2 regions of the Serpentinicella alkaliphila genome follow, and region 1 is predicted to be linked to the other one. Evidence: a T-box and tRNA genes for the amino acid it is inferred to sense, from the RefSeq annotation. Region 1 holds a T-box; the other holds one or more tRNA genes.

Region 1 (7,738 bases):
GTTATAGCCTATAATTGGTTGTGAGCCTTGATTAATTCCAATAATTGGCATTAGAATAAACATCGAAACACTATGTATTATACCTAAGGCAGATATAGCAATATCTCCCCCATAAACACTAAGCTGCTTATTGAATATTGTAATAACTACACTTGAGCCAAATTGTAAAGCACAGGGTGCTGAACCTATAGCCAAAATATTTTTAATAACTGCTGGGTGCAACTTCATATTTTCAATTCTTATCTTTAATAAGCTTTTTTGCCTAAAGAAAAAGGCTAAAACCCAAATTGATGATACCCCTTGGGCTATAATAGTTGCGTATGCGGCCCCACGAATTCCCCACCCAAAGACAAAAATAAAGAGTGGGTCTAGTACTATATTAGTAATAGCACCTATAAGCATAGTGATCATAGCTATTCTTGGATTCCCTTCAGCCCTTATAAAGTTATTCATACCAAAGCCGATGGCTTGAAATACTGCTCCACCTAATATTATTCTCAAATACTCTCTTGCATAGGGCAATACTTCTTGACTTGCACCAAATAGCATTAAAATAGAATCTAGAAATACTAATCCTACAACAGAAACTAGTAGTGTTATACCTATTAATAATAGTACTGAATTACCTAAAATAAGTTCTGCTTCATTTCTTTTTTGCTCACCAAGTTTTATAGATACTAGTGCCGCTCCACCTACTCCTACTAACATCCCTAAGGCCATTAAAACTAGCATAATCGGAAAACCTATGGTGATACCTGCTAATGCCTCTGCACCTACACCTCTACCTATAAAAATTCTATCAACCACGTTATACAATGCATTTACAATCATCCCTATTGTTGCTGGGAGTGAGTATTTAAATAATAGCTTCCATACTTTTTCTTCTGATAATTGCTTTGATCTTTCGTCCATAAAATACCTTCTTTCATTCGTTCAAAATAAATTTAATTGAATAACAACGTATTAATGTTATCATTAAGACCAATTTTTATCAATTTATTAATAAAAATAAGCAGTAGGTTCTTATATCCCACTACTTATTTATACCACCAAGAAATGCTTTAAATACCTCTTCAAAAGGTAATTTACCTACCTGTTGCATAGCCTTTTCTAACTCAGACTTTTCAGTTTTTTTCAAAGAGCCCGTAAGAACAATATCTATACCCTGATTTCTCCTTATAACGACTGATGCAACTTCTAAACAATCACCTAAAAGCCCCGCTATAACTAATAGCTGATCTGGATTAATACCCAGCCTTCTACAGGTCTCTTCTCTATCTTTACCTAAGGTTTTAATCTGATCATTAATTCCTAATTGCTCAATCGCCTTATTAACTAATTCCTCTAGTTGATCTGATGGAAACATAAGCTCCTCCCTTCTATTGTTTTATACCTTTAGCAGGTATAACAATGGGTACTCTTGGGGATGGAGTAAGATTAATCTGCTCGATTCCAGTGATAAAAAGAAAGGCTAAACCTAGTGTTATAAATAAAAGTAAGTTCCTATTACAATTCCTATTTTTCGTCATATAATCACCACCCACTATACACTTATAATATTATATTTTTTAAAATGTATAGACGTGCCTGACCCTAGACCAAAATAAAAAAAATTATGCGGGTTCCACATCAGACTCTATAAAATTTTCCTCACCTTTTTTTCTATTAGTCCATAGATTTCTAGTCGTTAATATAATAGTAAGTGTACTTATGGTAAATAAAACTATATAACTAATTTGACCTCCAACATTTATAAATCCTAATATAACACTAGTACTATTCCAAAATATATGAATTAAAACAGGTGCCCAAATAGACCTTATCCATATATAAGACAGGGCTAAAATTATTCCGCCAAAGAAAGTATAAACCATTTGAAGTGTATTACCATGGACGAATCCAAAAATTAGTGCTTGGGCGAATATAGCAAAGTATATGTTTAGATCATGTTTCAAATTGTTAAAAATCAAACCTCTAAATAGTATCTCCTCAAAAACTGGAACTATAATTCCAATAGAAAAAATAATTAGTAAAAAGGGTTGTTGTTTCGTTACAGAGTCTATTGTTTTACTATGATTCGGAAAAAACTCATGAATTGATGTAATCATTAACAGACTACTTAGAAAAATACTTATTGCCATTCCTAACAGAGAACAAACTACTTTATCCTTCCTAGATAATTTGCTAAAATTTATATACTCTATAAAATTTATCTTTCTGATTTTAAATATTAACCAGTAAATAAGTAAGGCCATAAGCGCTGATAAAATTATAAAAATATTTATATTATTATAAAAAAATTCATTAACATTTTTTAATATTATATCATAGGTTATTTCTCCAGACATGTACACTGGGTATAAAGTCATCATAATAAGTCCTAAAAATAGTCCAACGAATAAATCAGCTGAGAAATAAATCATTAGATAACCTAGTACTACTAGAACACTTTTAAATCCCTTATTCATAATGTTGTCCCCTCGCTTTATTTAAAAATCTAGTAATATTCTGATATATTATCCACATAAGCTATTCTAACATAATATTGTTTCTTATGTATCATCATATTGTATAAAACCTCATACTACTATAAAATATGTTTAACAAGACTAGAAGAAATGAGGTGCCCATATGTCTGTTATTAATATTGCACTGGCTCAAATGAACATAATAAAGGGGGATTACGAGAAAAATTTAGAAACCGTAAACCGTTTATTAGATTCAATTAATGAAAAAGTTGATGTTATAGCCTTACCTGAAATGTGGTCAGTTGATTTTGATTATCGCAGAATGAAAGAACATGGAGAGAAAAGTTCAATTGTTACAAAGGATTTAAGCGCCATTGCTCAAAAATTTCAATCAGTTGTAATCGGTGGAAGCATTCCTGAAACAATTGGTGACAAAATATTTAATGCTTCATTTGTATACGATAGACAGGGTAAAATTCAAGATAAGTACTTTAAAATGCATTTAGTCTCTGGTACTAATCTAGAAGGTGAGGTATTCGAACCTGGTAATTGGATTCCTTTATTCCATGTAAATAACATCCCTTTTGGTATTGCTAATTGCTATGATATAAGATTTCCTGAATTATTTAGAGGTATTGCACTTCGAAATGCAAAGGTAATCTTCGTTATAGCCCAATATTCTAATCCTTTATATAACATATGGATTACTTTGTTAAAGGCAAGAGCAATAGAAAACCAAGTTTATATTGTTGCTGTTAATCGGGTTGGAAAGATATACTTTGGTCATTCTATAGTTATTTCACCTACAGGTGAAGTAATTTATGAGGCAGATGATAAAGAAGGCCTACATTTAATTAAAATTGATACATCCGAAGTTGATACAATTCAGGGTAGCAGAAGGGACTCTGATATGCTTAATATGTTTGCATATAATAGGCTAGTTTATAGAAATAACTTCATTGGTGTAGGTGGAATTGTGGAAAAAAATAATAAAATACTTTTTGTCAAACAAAATTATGGTAAACAAAAAGGTATGTGGTTTTTGCCTGGAGGTTATTTAGATAGGGGGGAAATGCTTGAACATGGTATTGAGCGAGAAGTATTTGAGGAAACAACCGTTAAGGCTAAATGCGAAAACATTTTAGCCATTCGTGCCCTTAAAAATAATGATGTTATTGATTGCTATATAGTTTTCAAAATGAAATATATTGACGGTACGCCACAGTCAGATAACTTTGAAAATACGGATGTTAGATTTTTTTCTATGGAGGAAATAAGTAATAGTAATGAAATCACCATGTTAGCAAAGGAGATTAGTTTGAGTTATCTTTGTAATAAAAATAATAAACTTATTTCTGATGGAAACTTTTTGTCAGATCAGGGTCTATGTAAGCTTTATATATAAATAATTAGGTAGGCAATGCCTACCTAATCTATTTAAACAAGTCTAACTTGATGATATACCTTTTTACCTTTACGAATCAATAGCTTATTATCCTTAAATCTATCCAAATTAATTACTAGATTTGGATCACTTATACTTTCCTCATCAATAGTCAATCCACCCTGTTGAATTAAACGTCTGCCTTCAGCTCTTGAAGGTATTAAGGCTAATTCTTGTAATAAGGTTAAAATGTCTTTGCCTTCCTCGAAATCCGTAGTATTCATTTCTGTAAATGGTATATTAGCTAAATTCGCACCGCCTGAGAATAGTGCCTTAGCGGCTTCTTGTGCTTTTTGGGCTTCTTCTTCACCATGCACTAATTTAGTTACTTCAAAGGCTAAAACTTCTTTAGCTTTGTTGATTTCTGAGCCTTCTAATGCACCAAGTCTTCTTACCTCATCCATTGGTAAGAATGTTAATAAAGCTAAGGTCTTCTCAACATCTCTATCATCTATATTACGGATATATTGGTAGAACTCATAAGGTGATGTTTTATCCCCATCAAGCCAAATAGTTCCAGACTCAGTTTTGCCCATTTTTTTACCTTCACTTGTTGTAAGAAGTTTAAAAGTGAGGGCATATACTGACTCTCCTTCAACCTTTCTTATTAATTCATAACCACTTAAAATATTTGACCATTGATCATTACCACCTAACTGCAATTTACAGTTATAACGTCTAAATAATTCTAAGAAATCATAGGATTGCATTATCATATAGTTAAACTCTAAAAAGGTTAAGCCCCCATCTAATCTTGATTTATAGCATTCTGCTCCTAACATTCTATTAATAGAGAAGAACCTTCCAATTTCTCTTAAAAAATCAATATAGTTTAGATTTAGTAGCCAGTCAGCATTATTAACCAAAAGTGCTTTGTCATCGTCAAAATTAATAAATCTTGAAAGTTGTTGTTTAAAACGCTCCGCATTATGGCCAATTTGCTCTATTGTTAACATCTTTCGCATATCTGTTTTTCCAGATGGATCACCTACCATAGTGGTTCCACCACCTAAAAGTGCAATAGGCCTGTGGCCTGCCCTTTGCATATGCATCATTGCAACTACTTGTAGAAAGTGTCCTAAGTGTAAGCTATCTGCCGTAGCGTCAAAACCTATATAAAAAGATACACTTTCTTTTTCTAAAAGCTCTCTTAATTCCTCCGGATGTGTAGCTTGTTCAACAAAGCCACGCTCAGATAAAACATCAAAAATATTTGCCATAACAATTCCTCCTACTCTATTTTTCAAAAACAAAAAAGAGCCTTTCCATCCTATAAGGACGAGAAGACTCGTGGTACCACCTTAATTCACATTCTATAAAAGATTGCCTTAAAATTACTATAACGGGTAATAGCCGCAATGGTTTCCCATTGTAACTCCAGAGTGTAATTCGCTACTTAAGCATTACAAACTTTTCACCCACCAGTCTGCTCTCTAAAATATAACCTAAGTGCTACTTATTCTTTCATAGTTTTAAAATTTGTTGTTTTAGTTTCTTGTATATTATTATATTTTTACCACTATTGTCAAGTGTTAAATAAAAACTATTCAATATCTTTAAAATAGTGACCTCTAGTATATTTAAAGCCAAGTTGTTCTACATCAAAATATCTTCTATTATTATATATCTCCATTATACTTAGTATGGAATCCGGTGATTCGTTAGTTATATCAAGCCTTAACACATTAACTTTTGAATTCAAAAAGTTTTCTATTTTATCCCCCATAAAAATAGGATGACTATTATATATAACAGTACGCCCTAAAGCATCTCTAGAAATTGGGAAAGAATAATCCTTTTCATCTCTTAAACTCCAATTTAACTTATGCTTAGGCTCTTTGCAGCTGTTACATTTTTTATCACATACATTTTCATTTATAGCGGGGCAGTATTCAGTCGTCATAACCGAAGTCTTTCCATAAACTATACACTCGATTTCAATATCTGTATCAACATTTAAATTAGAAATAGACTTTAAATCCAGTTCCTGTGATAAAGTAACTCCTGAAACCTTTAACTCACTAAATTCCTTTACTGTAAAACTATTGAATATATTTAAGGTCATATCAGTAACAATGTTTAAGCTTGAATAGTTTTCCTTAAGATATTTTAGCATCCCTAAATCACCAACTAAAACTCCATCTAATTGATTATTTTTAATAACTGAGTCATATAACTTAAACTCATTATCCTTTATAATATTAGGGGTTTTCAAGTAGATTTCACAGTTGCTATTTCTACATAAATCAAGAGCCTTAGAAATATTATCAATGTCACTAAAATATATTCTATCTACCTTTTTTTGAAGGACTACCTTTAGTTGATCTAAATCCTCTACTTTAACAGATAACTTAAATTCTTTATTAGTATTTATTTTTTTATATATTGGTTCTGAATCTACATCCTTTAGTTTTTGTTGTTTTCTGTTATTTCTATTCCTTCTTAGTTCAATTAAACTATTAACCGCGTCTCTCCTAAGCTCATTTATAACTGATAATGGTACTGCACATTCAGGTTTTAAATCTATATCCATAGATACTAACTCAAAAGGGGTATTATTAAGCTTTTTTAAATTAGTTAAAAGCTTTTCTTCAGTTAAAGCTACTTTTTGTGCCTTCTCAACTGTAGATGTACTCTTTAAATTTACTGTGTTTTTTAGGTCGTCATATAAAGTAAGCTCAATTGGTTTACCTATCTCTATCTTTATATTACCCTTTATAGAATTCTTTTTATTTTCAATATCCTTCTCATAGGTCTTTTCAAGCTCTTTTATTAATTGACTGTCCAAGGTTTTATATACTTCGTCTCCAGTACATATAATATCCTTTAATTCAATTTCCACAGTTTCACCTTTTTTTGCTTCATGGGTTAACCTATTATTTTTATATATTTTATTAACGGTTCCACCGGTCTCCGATTTACCCCAAACCTCAATTCCATCTCCATGTACTATGTCATCCTCTAATGATATAGTAAATCGCCCCAAAGCTTTGTTAAATGCCGAAACTTTACCTAGATAAATCCCACTATTATTTGGTTTATCAATATTTATAACCTGTTTATTTCTCTCACTGAACAAATAACCTTTAGTAAATTTCCTATTGAACACCTGGGCTATCTTTTTCTGAATTTCCTTATCCTTTAATTCTTTTCCTGTACTTAAATATAAATCTATAGCTTTTCTATATGCTCCTACTATTGCAGCTACATATTGAGGCTTTTTCATTCTTCCCTCTATTTTAAAAGATGTAACCCCACTATTAATTAAAGCTGATATATTCTCCAAAGTATTTAAATCTCTCATACTCATATAGTAAAATGGACGACCTTTTCCATGCTGATTATTTGAATCAATTAATTCATATTTTTTTCTACAAGGTTGGGCACACTTACCTCTGTTTCCACTTCTTCCTCCAATAAAGCTACTCATTAAACATTGACCTGAGTAACTAACACATAAGGCCCCGTGCACAAACACCTCTAATTCTACTCCAGTATTTCTTTTAATTACGTCTATTTCCTCTAAACCTAACTCCCTGGCTAGTACCACCCTTTTAGCCCCAAGTTCTTTTAAGAGCTTTACACCGTAACTATTATGTAAGGTCATCTGAGTGCTACAATGTATTTCAAAGTCTGGATATAGCTCTTTTATTAACTTCAGTGCCCCTAAATCCTGTACTATCACTGCATCAACATCTGTATTATATAAAAAATTTATATATTCCAATAGTTTGTTAATCTCGCTATCCTTTACTAGGGTGTTTACAGCAAAATATATTTTTACTCCACGTATATGGGCATACTCAACTGCCTCTTTTATTCTTTC
Region 2 (7,738 bases), 870 kb from region 1:
GTGCGGGTCGGAACTTACCCGACAAGGAATTTCGCTACCTTAGGACCGTTATAGTTACGGCCGCCGTTTACTGGGGCTTAAGTTCTGTGCTTCGAGCTTAACCCTAACACTTCCCCTTAACCTTCCAGCACCGGGCAGGCGTCAGCCCCTATACGTCGTCTTTCGACTTAGCAGAGACCTATGTTTTTGCTAAACAGTCGCTTGGACCTATTCTCTGCGGCCGGGTTATGCTTACGGCGCGAAGCCTTCACACATCCCGGACGCCCTTCTCCCGAAGTTACGGGGTCATTTTGCCGAGTTCCTTAACAATGCTTCTCCCGTTCGTCTTAGGATTCTCTCCTCGCCTACCTGTGTCGGTTTGCGGTACGGGCACCTTAAATCTCGATAGAGGCTTTTCTCGACAGTTTGGATTCAGTCACTTCGCTACTTATTTTTCGCTCCCCATCACATCTCGGGATCTATGAAAAAGCGGATTTGCCTGCCTTTTCTCCCTACCTGCTTAGACGCACTCAACCAACGGTGCGCTTGACCTATCCTCCTGTGTCCCCCCTTCTCTCAAACGATTCTTGGTGGTACAGGAATTTCAACCTGTTGTCCATCACCTACGCCACTTGGCCTCGGCTTAGGTCCGACTTACCCTGAGCGGACGAACCTTCCTCAGGAAACCTTAGGCTTTCGACGGGCAGGATTCTCACCTGCCTCTCGCTACTCATGCCAACATTCTCACTTCTATGCAGTCCACTACTCCTTCCGGTATAGCTTCTACCCACATAGAACGCTCGCCTACCATGTATTTCTACATCCATAGCTTCGGTGATACGTTTGAGCCCCGGACATTTTCGGCGCAGGATCACTCGACCAGTGAGCTATTACGCACTCTTTAAATGTATGGTCGCTTCTAAGCCAACATCCTGGTTGTCTATGCAATCCCACATCCTTTTCCACTTAACGTATACTTTGGGACCTTAGCTGATGGTCTGGGCTCTTTCCCTCTTGACCACGGATCTTATCACTCGTAGTCTGACTCCCGATCTTAAGTTTACGGCATTCGGAGTTTGATAGACTTTGGTAACCGGTGAAGGCCTAGGTCATTCAGTGCTCTACCTCCGTAACTCATTTAATCGAGGCTAGCCCTAAAGCTATTTCGGCGAGAACCGGCTATCTCCGAGCTCGATTGGAATTTCACCTCTACCCACAGGTCATCCAGTGACTTTTCAACGTCAATTGGTTCGGACCTCCACGAAATTTTACTTCCGCTTCATCCTGCCCATGGGTAGGTCGCTCGGTTTCGGGTCTATGACATGCAACTTTCGCCCTATTAAGACTCGCTTTCGCTTCGGCTCCGGACCTTTAGTCCTTAACCTTGCTACATATCATAACTCGTTGGCCCGTTCTACAAAAAGTACGCGGTCACACTTTAACGTGCTCCCACGACTTGTAAGCAAAGGGTTTCAGGTTCTATTTCACTCCCCTCCCGGGGTTCTTTTCACCTTTCCCTCACGGTACTATGCGCTATCGGTCACCAGGTAGTATTTAGCCTTGGGGGTGGTCCCCTGCTTCCCACAGGGTTTCACGTGTCCCGTGGTACTCTGGATCATAGCTTAGAGTCTTCTCGTTTCGTATACGGGGCTTTTACCCTCTTTGGCCTGACTTTCCAGTCATCTTCTACTACGATACCTCTCCTTTTTTGCTATGTCCTCAACCCCGAAAGTAAACTTTCGGTTTGGGCTTATCCCTTTTCGCTCGCCACTACTTAGGGAATCGATTTTTCTTTCTACTCCTCAGGGTACTTAGATGTTTCAGTTCCCCTGGTATCCCCTCTACTAGCTATTTATTCACTAGCAGATACTTGAATATTACTTCAAGTGGGTTTCCCCATTCGGACATCTACGGATCTTTGCCTGCTTGCGGCTCCCGTAGCTTTTCATGACTTACCACGTCCTTCTTCGGCTCTTGGTCCAAGTCATCCTCCCTTTGCCCTTACTAGCTTGACCTTTAAAAGATGCTTGTAAATTTCTTTACTTAACTTTATTTCTCACTTTGCAGTTTTCAAAGAACACTTGTTCTTCCTGCCTTTTGGCCGGAATACTATATTACCATCTTTTTATCTTCATGTCAATTGGTACTTGATGGCATTTGTTTGTGGTGGAGACGAGGAGAGTCGAACTCCTGACCCCCTGCTTGCAAGGCAGGTGCTCTCCCAACTGAGCTACGCCCCCATGTTACAACTTCCCAAATTTTAATTTGGTGTAGTTTGTAATACTCGGCATTAGCCGAGCTTCATATTAAATTACTTCTTTTTGAAAAAACCTTCATCGAAGGTCTCTCAAAACTAAACAGTATAGAAGCTTTTCTCCTTAGAAAGGAGGTGATCCGACCGCACCTTCCGATACGGCTACCTTGTTACGACTTCACCCCAGTCATCGACTTCACCTTCGACACTCTCTCCATTTCTGGTTAAGTAGCGGCTTCGGGTGCTTCCGACTCCCATGGTGTGACGGGCGGTGTGTACAAGACCCGGGAACGCATTCACCGCGACATTCTGATTCGCGATTACTAGCAACTCCGACTTCATGTGGGCGAGTTTGACCCACAATCCGAACTGGACCGACTTTATGGGATTTGCTTAAGATCACTCTCTTGCCGCCCTTTGTATCGGCCATTGTAGCACGTGTGTAGCCCTGAACATAAGGGGCATGATGATTTGACGTCATCCCCACCTTCCTCCGAGTTATCCCCGGCAGTCTCTCTAGAGTGCCCACCCTAAGTCTTTGGCAACTAAAGATAAGGGTTGCGCTCGTTGCGGGACTTAACCCAACATCTCACGACACGAGTGACGACAACCATGCACCACCTGTCACTTCAGTCTCCGAAGAGAAGGAACCGGTTAAGGTTCTGTCTAAAGGATGTCAAGTCCAGGTAAGGTTCTTCGCGTTGCTTCGAATTAAACCACATGCTCCGCGCTTGTGCGGGTCCCCGTCAATTCCTTTGAGTTTCACTCTTGCGAGCGTACTCCCCAGGCGGAGTGCTTAATGCGTTAGCTCCGGCACTGAAGGTCTCCCTCCAACACCTAGCACTCATCGTTTACGGCGTGGACTACCAGGGTATCTAATCCTGTTTGCTCCCCACGCTTTCGTGCCTCGGCGTCAGTTACAGTCCAGAGAGTCGCCTTCGCCACTGGTGTTCCTCCTAATATCTACGCATTTCACCGCTACACTAGGAATTCCACTCTCCTCTCCTGCACTCAAGCCAAACAGTTTCAAAGGCTTACTACGGTTGAGCCGTAGCCTTTCACCCCTGACTTGTTTGGCCGCCTACGCACCCTTTACGCCCAGTGATTCCGGATAACGCTTGCCCCCTACGTATTACCGCGGCTGCTGGCACGTAGTTAGCCGGGGCTTCCTCCTAAGGGCACCGTCATTATCTTCCCTTAGGACAGAGCTTTACGACCCGAAGGCCTTCTTCGCTCACGCGGCGTTTTTGCATCAGGGTTTCCCCATTGTGCAATATTCCCCACTCCGCCTCCCGTAGGAGTCTGGACCGTGTCTCAGTTCCAGTGTGGCCGGTCACCCTCTCAGGTCGGCTACTGATCATCGTCTTGGTAAGCCATTACCTTACCAACTAACTAATCAGACGCGGGCCCATCCTATGCCGAAGTTCTTTGACCATTTAGGGATGCCCCTAATCGGCTTTATGCGGTATTAGCACTGGTTTCCCAATGTTATCCCCCTGCATAGGGTAGGTTGCCCACGCGTTACTCACCCGTCCGCCGCTAGGATTTGGAAGCAAGCTTCCTCCTCCTCGCTCGACTTGCATGTGTTAGGCACGCCGCCAGCGTTCATCCTGAGCCAGGATCAAACTCTTAATTAAAAATTTCTGGGTTGCATCTTTTTGATGCTTTTTTTCTTGCTGGCTTTCTATACTGTTTAGTTTTCAAAGACCTTTTTTTATCTGCCGCTTTTGGCGACTTATCTAATATATCATTTTTGACTTGTTATGTCAATTGTTTGTATATTGTTAATAAATGTCAGTTGCCTCTTTGCATTTCTTTTTTAGTAACATGGTGGGCCTTCAGGGACTCGAACCCCGGACCTGCCGGTTATGAGCCGGATGCTCTGACCAACTGAGCTAAAGGCCCTCACTAAAAAGTGGTCCGGGTGGAGAGATTCGAACTCCCGACCCCATGGTCCCAAACCATGTGCGCTACCAAACTGCGCTACACCCGGATCTTTATTGGCGGAGAGGGTGGGATTCGAACCCACGGCCCCTTTCGGAGTCACTGGTTTTCAAGACCAGCTCCTTAAACCGCTCGGACACCTCTCCTAAAATGGTGATCCATCCGCGACTCGAACGCGGGACACCCTGATTAAAAGTCAGGTGCTCTACCGACTGAGCTAATGGATCATGTTATGGAGCGGGTGAAGGGAATCGAACCCTCGCGGTCAGCTTGGAAGGCTGAAGTTCTACCACTGAACTACACCCGCATATCTATTTGGAGGCGGCACCCAGATTTGAACTGGGGAATAAAGGTTTTGCAGACCTCTGCCTTACCACTTGGCTATGCCGCCTTAAAAGTGGTGATCCATCCGCGACTCGAACGCGGGACACCCTGATTAAAAGTCAGGTGCTCTACCGACTGAGCTAATGGATCATTTATATGGCTGGGATACCAGGACTCGAACCTGGGGATGACGGAGTCAAAGTCCGTTGCCTTACCGACTTGGCTATATCCCAATATTTATTTAATGGGGTGGATGATGGGATTCGAACCCACGGATGCAGGAGCCACAATCCTGTGTCTTAACCACTTGACTACACCCACCATATCTATTTAAAAAAGACAAAGAAATGGAGCGGAAGACGGGACTCGAACCCGCGACCCTCGCCTTGGCAAGGCGATGCTCTACCACTGAGCCACTTCCGCTTAATTGGTGCGGGTGGAGGGACTTGAACCCCCACGGTCGCCCGCTAGATCCTAAGTCTAGTGCGTCTGCCAATTCCGCCACACCCGCATATATATAATTAAAATGGTGGAGGGAGAAGGATTCGAACCTTCGAAATCGTCGATAACAGATTTACAGTCTGCCCCCTTTGGCCACTCGGGAATCCCTCCATTTTTTATGGAGCTGGCAATAGGAATCGAACCTACAACCTGCTGATTACAAGTCAGCTGCTCTACCGTTGAGCCATGCCAGCATTAATATATTTACTAATTTAGTTTTAAATGGCGATCCGGAAGGGGCTCGAACCCTCGACCTCCAGCGTGACAGGCTGGCATTCTAACCAACTGAACTACCGGACCATTAATCAGTAAGAAATTTTTAAGCTAAGATAAAATCTTAGCTTTATATGGTGGGCGCAACAGGACTTGAACCTGTGACCCCCTGCTTGTAAGGCAGGTGCTCTCCCAGCTGAGCTATGCGCCCATATTTTGGTGACCCCTAGGGGAATCGAACCCCTGTTACCGCCGTGAAAGGGCGGTGTCTTGACCGCTTGACCAAGGGGCCTAGGTGGTGCCGAGGACCGGAATCGAACCGGTACGATCTTGAAGGACCGCAGGATTTTAAGTCCTGTGCGTCTGCCAGTTCCGCCACCTCGGCATATAAATGGCTCCAAAGAGAGGGCTCGAACCTCCAACCTACCGGTTAGACCGGTTGCTCCACCATTGAGCTACTTTGGAACATCTAAACCGCAACGACCTACTCTCCCAGGCGGTCGCCCGCCAAGTACCATCGGCTTATTTGAAGGGCTTAACTTCTGTGTTCGGTATGGGAACAGGTGTGACCCCTTCGCTATTGTCACGATTTATTGAGAGTGTTCTCTCAAAACTACAAGTGAGATTTTAAAGCTTTCATCTTTTTTGGTCAAGCCCTCGACCTATTAGTATCGGTCAGCTTAATGCATTACTGCACTTACACCTCCGACCTATCTACCAGATAGTCTCTCTGGGGTCTTACCCCTTTCGGGTGGGAAATCTTATCTTGAGGGGGGCTTCGTGCTTAGATGCCTTCAGCACTTATCCCTTCCGTACTTAGCTACCCAGCTGTGCTCCTGGCGGAACAACTGGTGCACCAGCGGTACGTCCATCCCGGTCCTCTCGTACTAAGGAAGGCTCCTCTCAAATTTCCTGCGCCCGCGACGGATAGGGGACCGAACTGTCTCACGACGTTCTGAACCCGGCTCGCGTACCACTTTAATGGGCGAACGGCCCAACCCTTGGGACCTACTTGACCCCAGGATGTGATGAGCCGACATCGAGGTGCCAAACCTCCCCGTCGATGTGGACTCTTGGGGGGGGAGATAAGCCTGTTATCCCCGGGGTAGCTTTTATCCGTTGAGCGATGGCCCTTCCACTCGGTCACCGGATCACTAAGTCCGACTTTCGTCCTTGCTCGACCTGTTTGTCTCGCAATCAAGCTCCCTTCTGCCTTTACACTCTTCGCACGATTTCCGACCGTCTTTGAGGGGAACCTTTGAGCGCCTCCGTTACTCTTTAGGAGGCGACCGCCCCAGTCAAACTGCCCACCTGACAGTGTCCCAAAACCAGATCATGGCTCATGGTTAGAACTTCAATAATACAAGAGTGGTATCCCAACGTCGACTCCTCCAAGACTGGCGTCCTAGTATCTTAGTCTCCCACCTATTCTGTACATGTAGTATCAAAATCCAATGTCAAGTTGCAGTAAAGCTCCACGGGGTCTTTCCGTCCTGTCGCGGGTAACCAGCATCTTCACTGGTATTACAATTTCACCGGGTGCATTGTTGAGACAGCGTCCAAATCGTTACGCCTTTCGTGCGGGTCGGAACTTACCCGACAAGGAATTTCGCTACCTTAGGACCGTTATAGTTACGGCCGCCGTTTACTGGGGCTTAAGTTCTGTGCTTCGAGCTTAACCCTAACACTTCCCCTTAACCTTCCAGCACCGGGCAGGCGTCAGCCCCTATACGTCGTCTTTCGACTTAGCAGAGACCTATGTTTTTGCTAAACAGTCGCTTGGACCTATTCTCTGCGGCCGGGTTATGCTTACGGCGCGAAGCCTTCACACATCCCGGCACCCCTTCTCCCGAAGTTACGGGGTCATTTTGCCGAGTTCCTTAACAATGCTTCTCCCGTTCGTCTTAGGATTCTCTCCTCGCCTACCTGTGTCGGTTTGCGGTACGGGCACCTTAAATCTCGATAGAGGCTTTTCTCGACAGTTTGGATTCAGTCACTTCGCTACTTATTTTTCGCTCCCCATCACATCTCGGGATCTATGAAAAAGCGGATTTGCCTGCCTTTTCTCCCTACCTGCTTAGACGCACTCAACCAACGGTGCGCTTGACCTATCCTCCTGTGTCCCCCCTTCTCTCAAACGATTCTTGGTGGTACAGGAATTTCAACCTGTTGTCCATCACCTACGCCACTTGGCCTCGGCTTAGGTCCGACTTACCCTGAGCGGACGAACCTTCCTCAGGAAACCTTAGGCTTTCGACGGGCAGGATTCTCACCTGCCTCTCGCTACTCATGCCAACATTCTCACTTCTATGCAGTCCACTACTCCTTCCGGTATAGCTTCTACCCACATAGAACGCTCGCCTACCATGTATTTCTACATCCATAGCTTCGGTGATACGTTTGAGCCCCGGACATTTTCGGCGCAGGATCACTCGACCAGTGAGCTATTACGCACTCTTTAAATGTATGGTCGCTTCTAAGCCAACATCCTGGTTGTCTATGCAATCCCACATCCTTTTCCAC

The links. The T-box of region 1 lies ahead of tyrS (tyrosine--tRNA ligase). A T-box ahead of a tRNA ligase gene usually reads a tRNA of that ligase, here a tRNA-Tyr.
Region 2: it encodes a tRNA-Tyr, which carries the amino acid that the T-box ahead of tyrS (tyrosine--tRNA ligase) is inferred to sense. The anticodon was not compared.

The regions. Positions count from the first base shown of each region.
Region 1 is NZ_CP058648.1:48,491-56,228, forward strand. It holds gene HZR23_RS00410 (MATE family efflux transporter) at 1-912, opposite strand, end outside; gene HZR23_RS00415 (hypothetical protein) at 1,034-1,366, opposite strand; gene HZR23_RS00420 (hypothetical protein) at 1,380-1,529, opposite strand; gene HZR23_RS00425 (CPBP family intramembrane glutamic endopeptidase) at 1,614-2,468, opposite strand; gene HZR23_RS00430 (nitrilase-related carbon-nitrogen hydrolase) at 2,632-3,873, shown strand; gene tyrS (tyrosine--tRNA ligase) at 3,906-5,132, opposite strand; T-box leader at 5,184-5,389, opposite strand; gene HZR23_RS00440 (DUF3656 domain-containing U32 family peptidase) at 5,456-7,738, opposite strand, start outside.
Region 2 is NZ_CP058648.1:919,145-926,882, forward strand. It holds rRNA gene HZR23_RS04550 (23S ribosomal RNA) at 1-1,994, opposite strand, end outside; tRNA gene HZR23_RS04555 (tRNA-Ala) at 2,144-2,219, opposite strand; rRNA gene HZR23_RS04560 (16S ribosomal RNA) at 2,362-3,870, opposite strand; tRNA gene HZR23_RS04565 (tRNA-Ile) at 4,062-4,138, opposite strand; tRNA gene HZR23_RS04570 (tRNA-Pro) at 4,150-4,226, opposite strand; tRNA gene HZR23_RS04575 (tRNA-Ser) at 4,235-4,323, opposite strand; tRNA gene HZR23_RS04580 (tRNA-Lys) at 4,329-4,404, opposite strand; tRNA gene HZR23_RS04585 (tRNA-Gly) at 4,411-4,484, opposite strand; tRNA gene HZR23_RS04590 (tRNA-Cys) at 4,494-4,568, opposite strand; tRNA gene HZR23_RS04595 (tRNA-Lys) at 4,576-4,651, opposite strand; tRNA gene HZR23_RS04600 (tRNA-Gln) at 4,659-4,734, opposite strand; tRNA gene HZR23_RS04605 (tRNA-His) at 4,747-4,822, opposite strand; tRNA gene HZR23_RS04610 (tRNA-Gly) at 4,850-4,924, opposite strand; tRNA gene HZR23_RS04615 (tRNA-Leu) at 4,930-5,012, opposite strand; tRNA gene HZR23_RS04620 (tRNA-Tyr) at 5,029-5,113, opposite strand; tRNA gene HZR23_RS04625 (tRNA-Thr) at 5,122-5,196, opposite strand; tRNA gene HZR23_RS04630 (tRNA-Asp) at 5,226-5,302, opposite strand; tRNA gene HZR23_RS04635 (tRNA-Val) at 5,351-5,426, opposite strand; tRNA gene HZR23_RS04640 (tRNA-Glu) at 5,433-5,507, opposite strand; tRNA gene HZR23_RS04645 (tRNA-Leu) at 5,512-5,600, opposite strand; rRNA gene rrf (5S ribosomal RNA) at 5,687-5,806, opposite strand; rRNA gene HZR23_RS04655 (23S ribosomal RNA) at 5,861-7,738, opposite strand, start outside.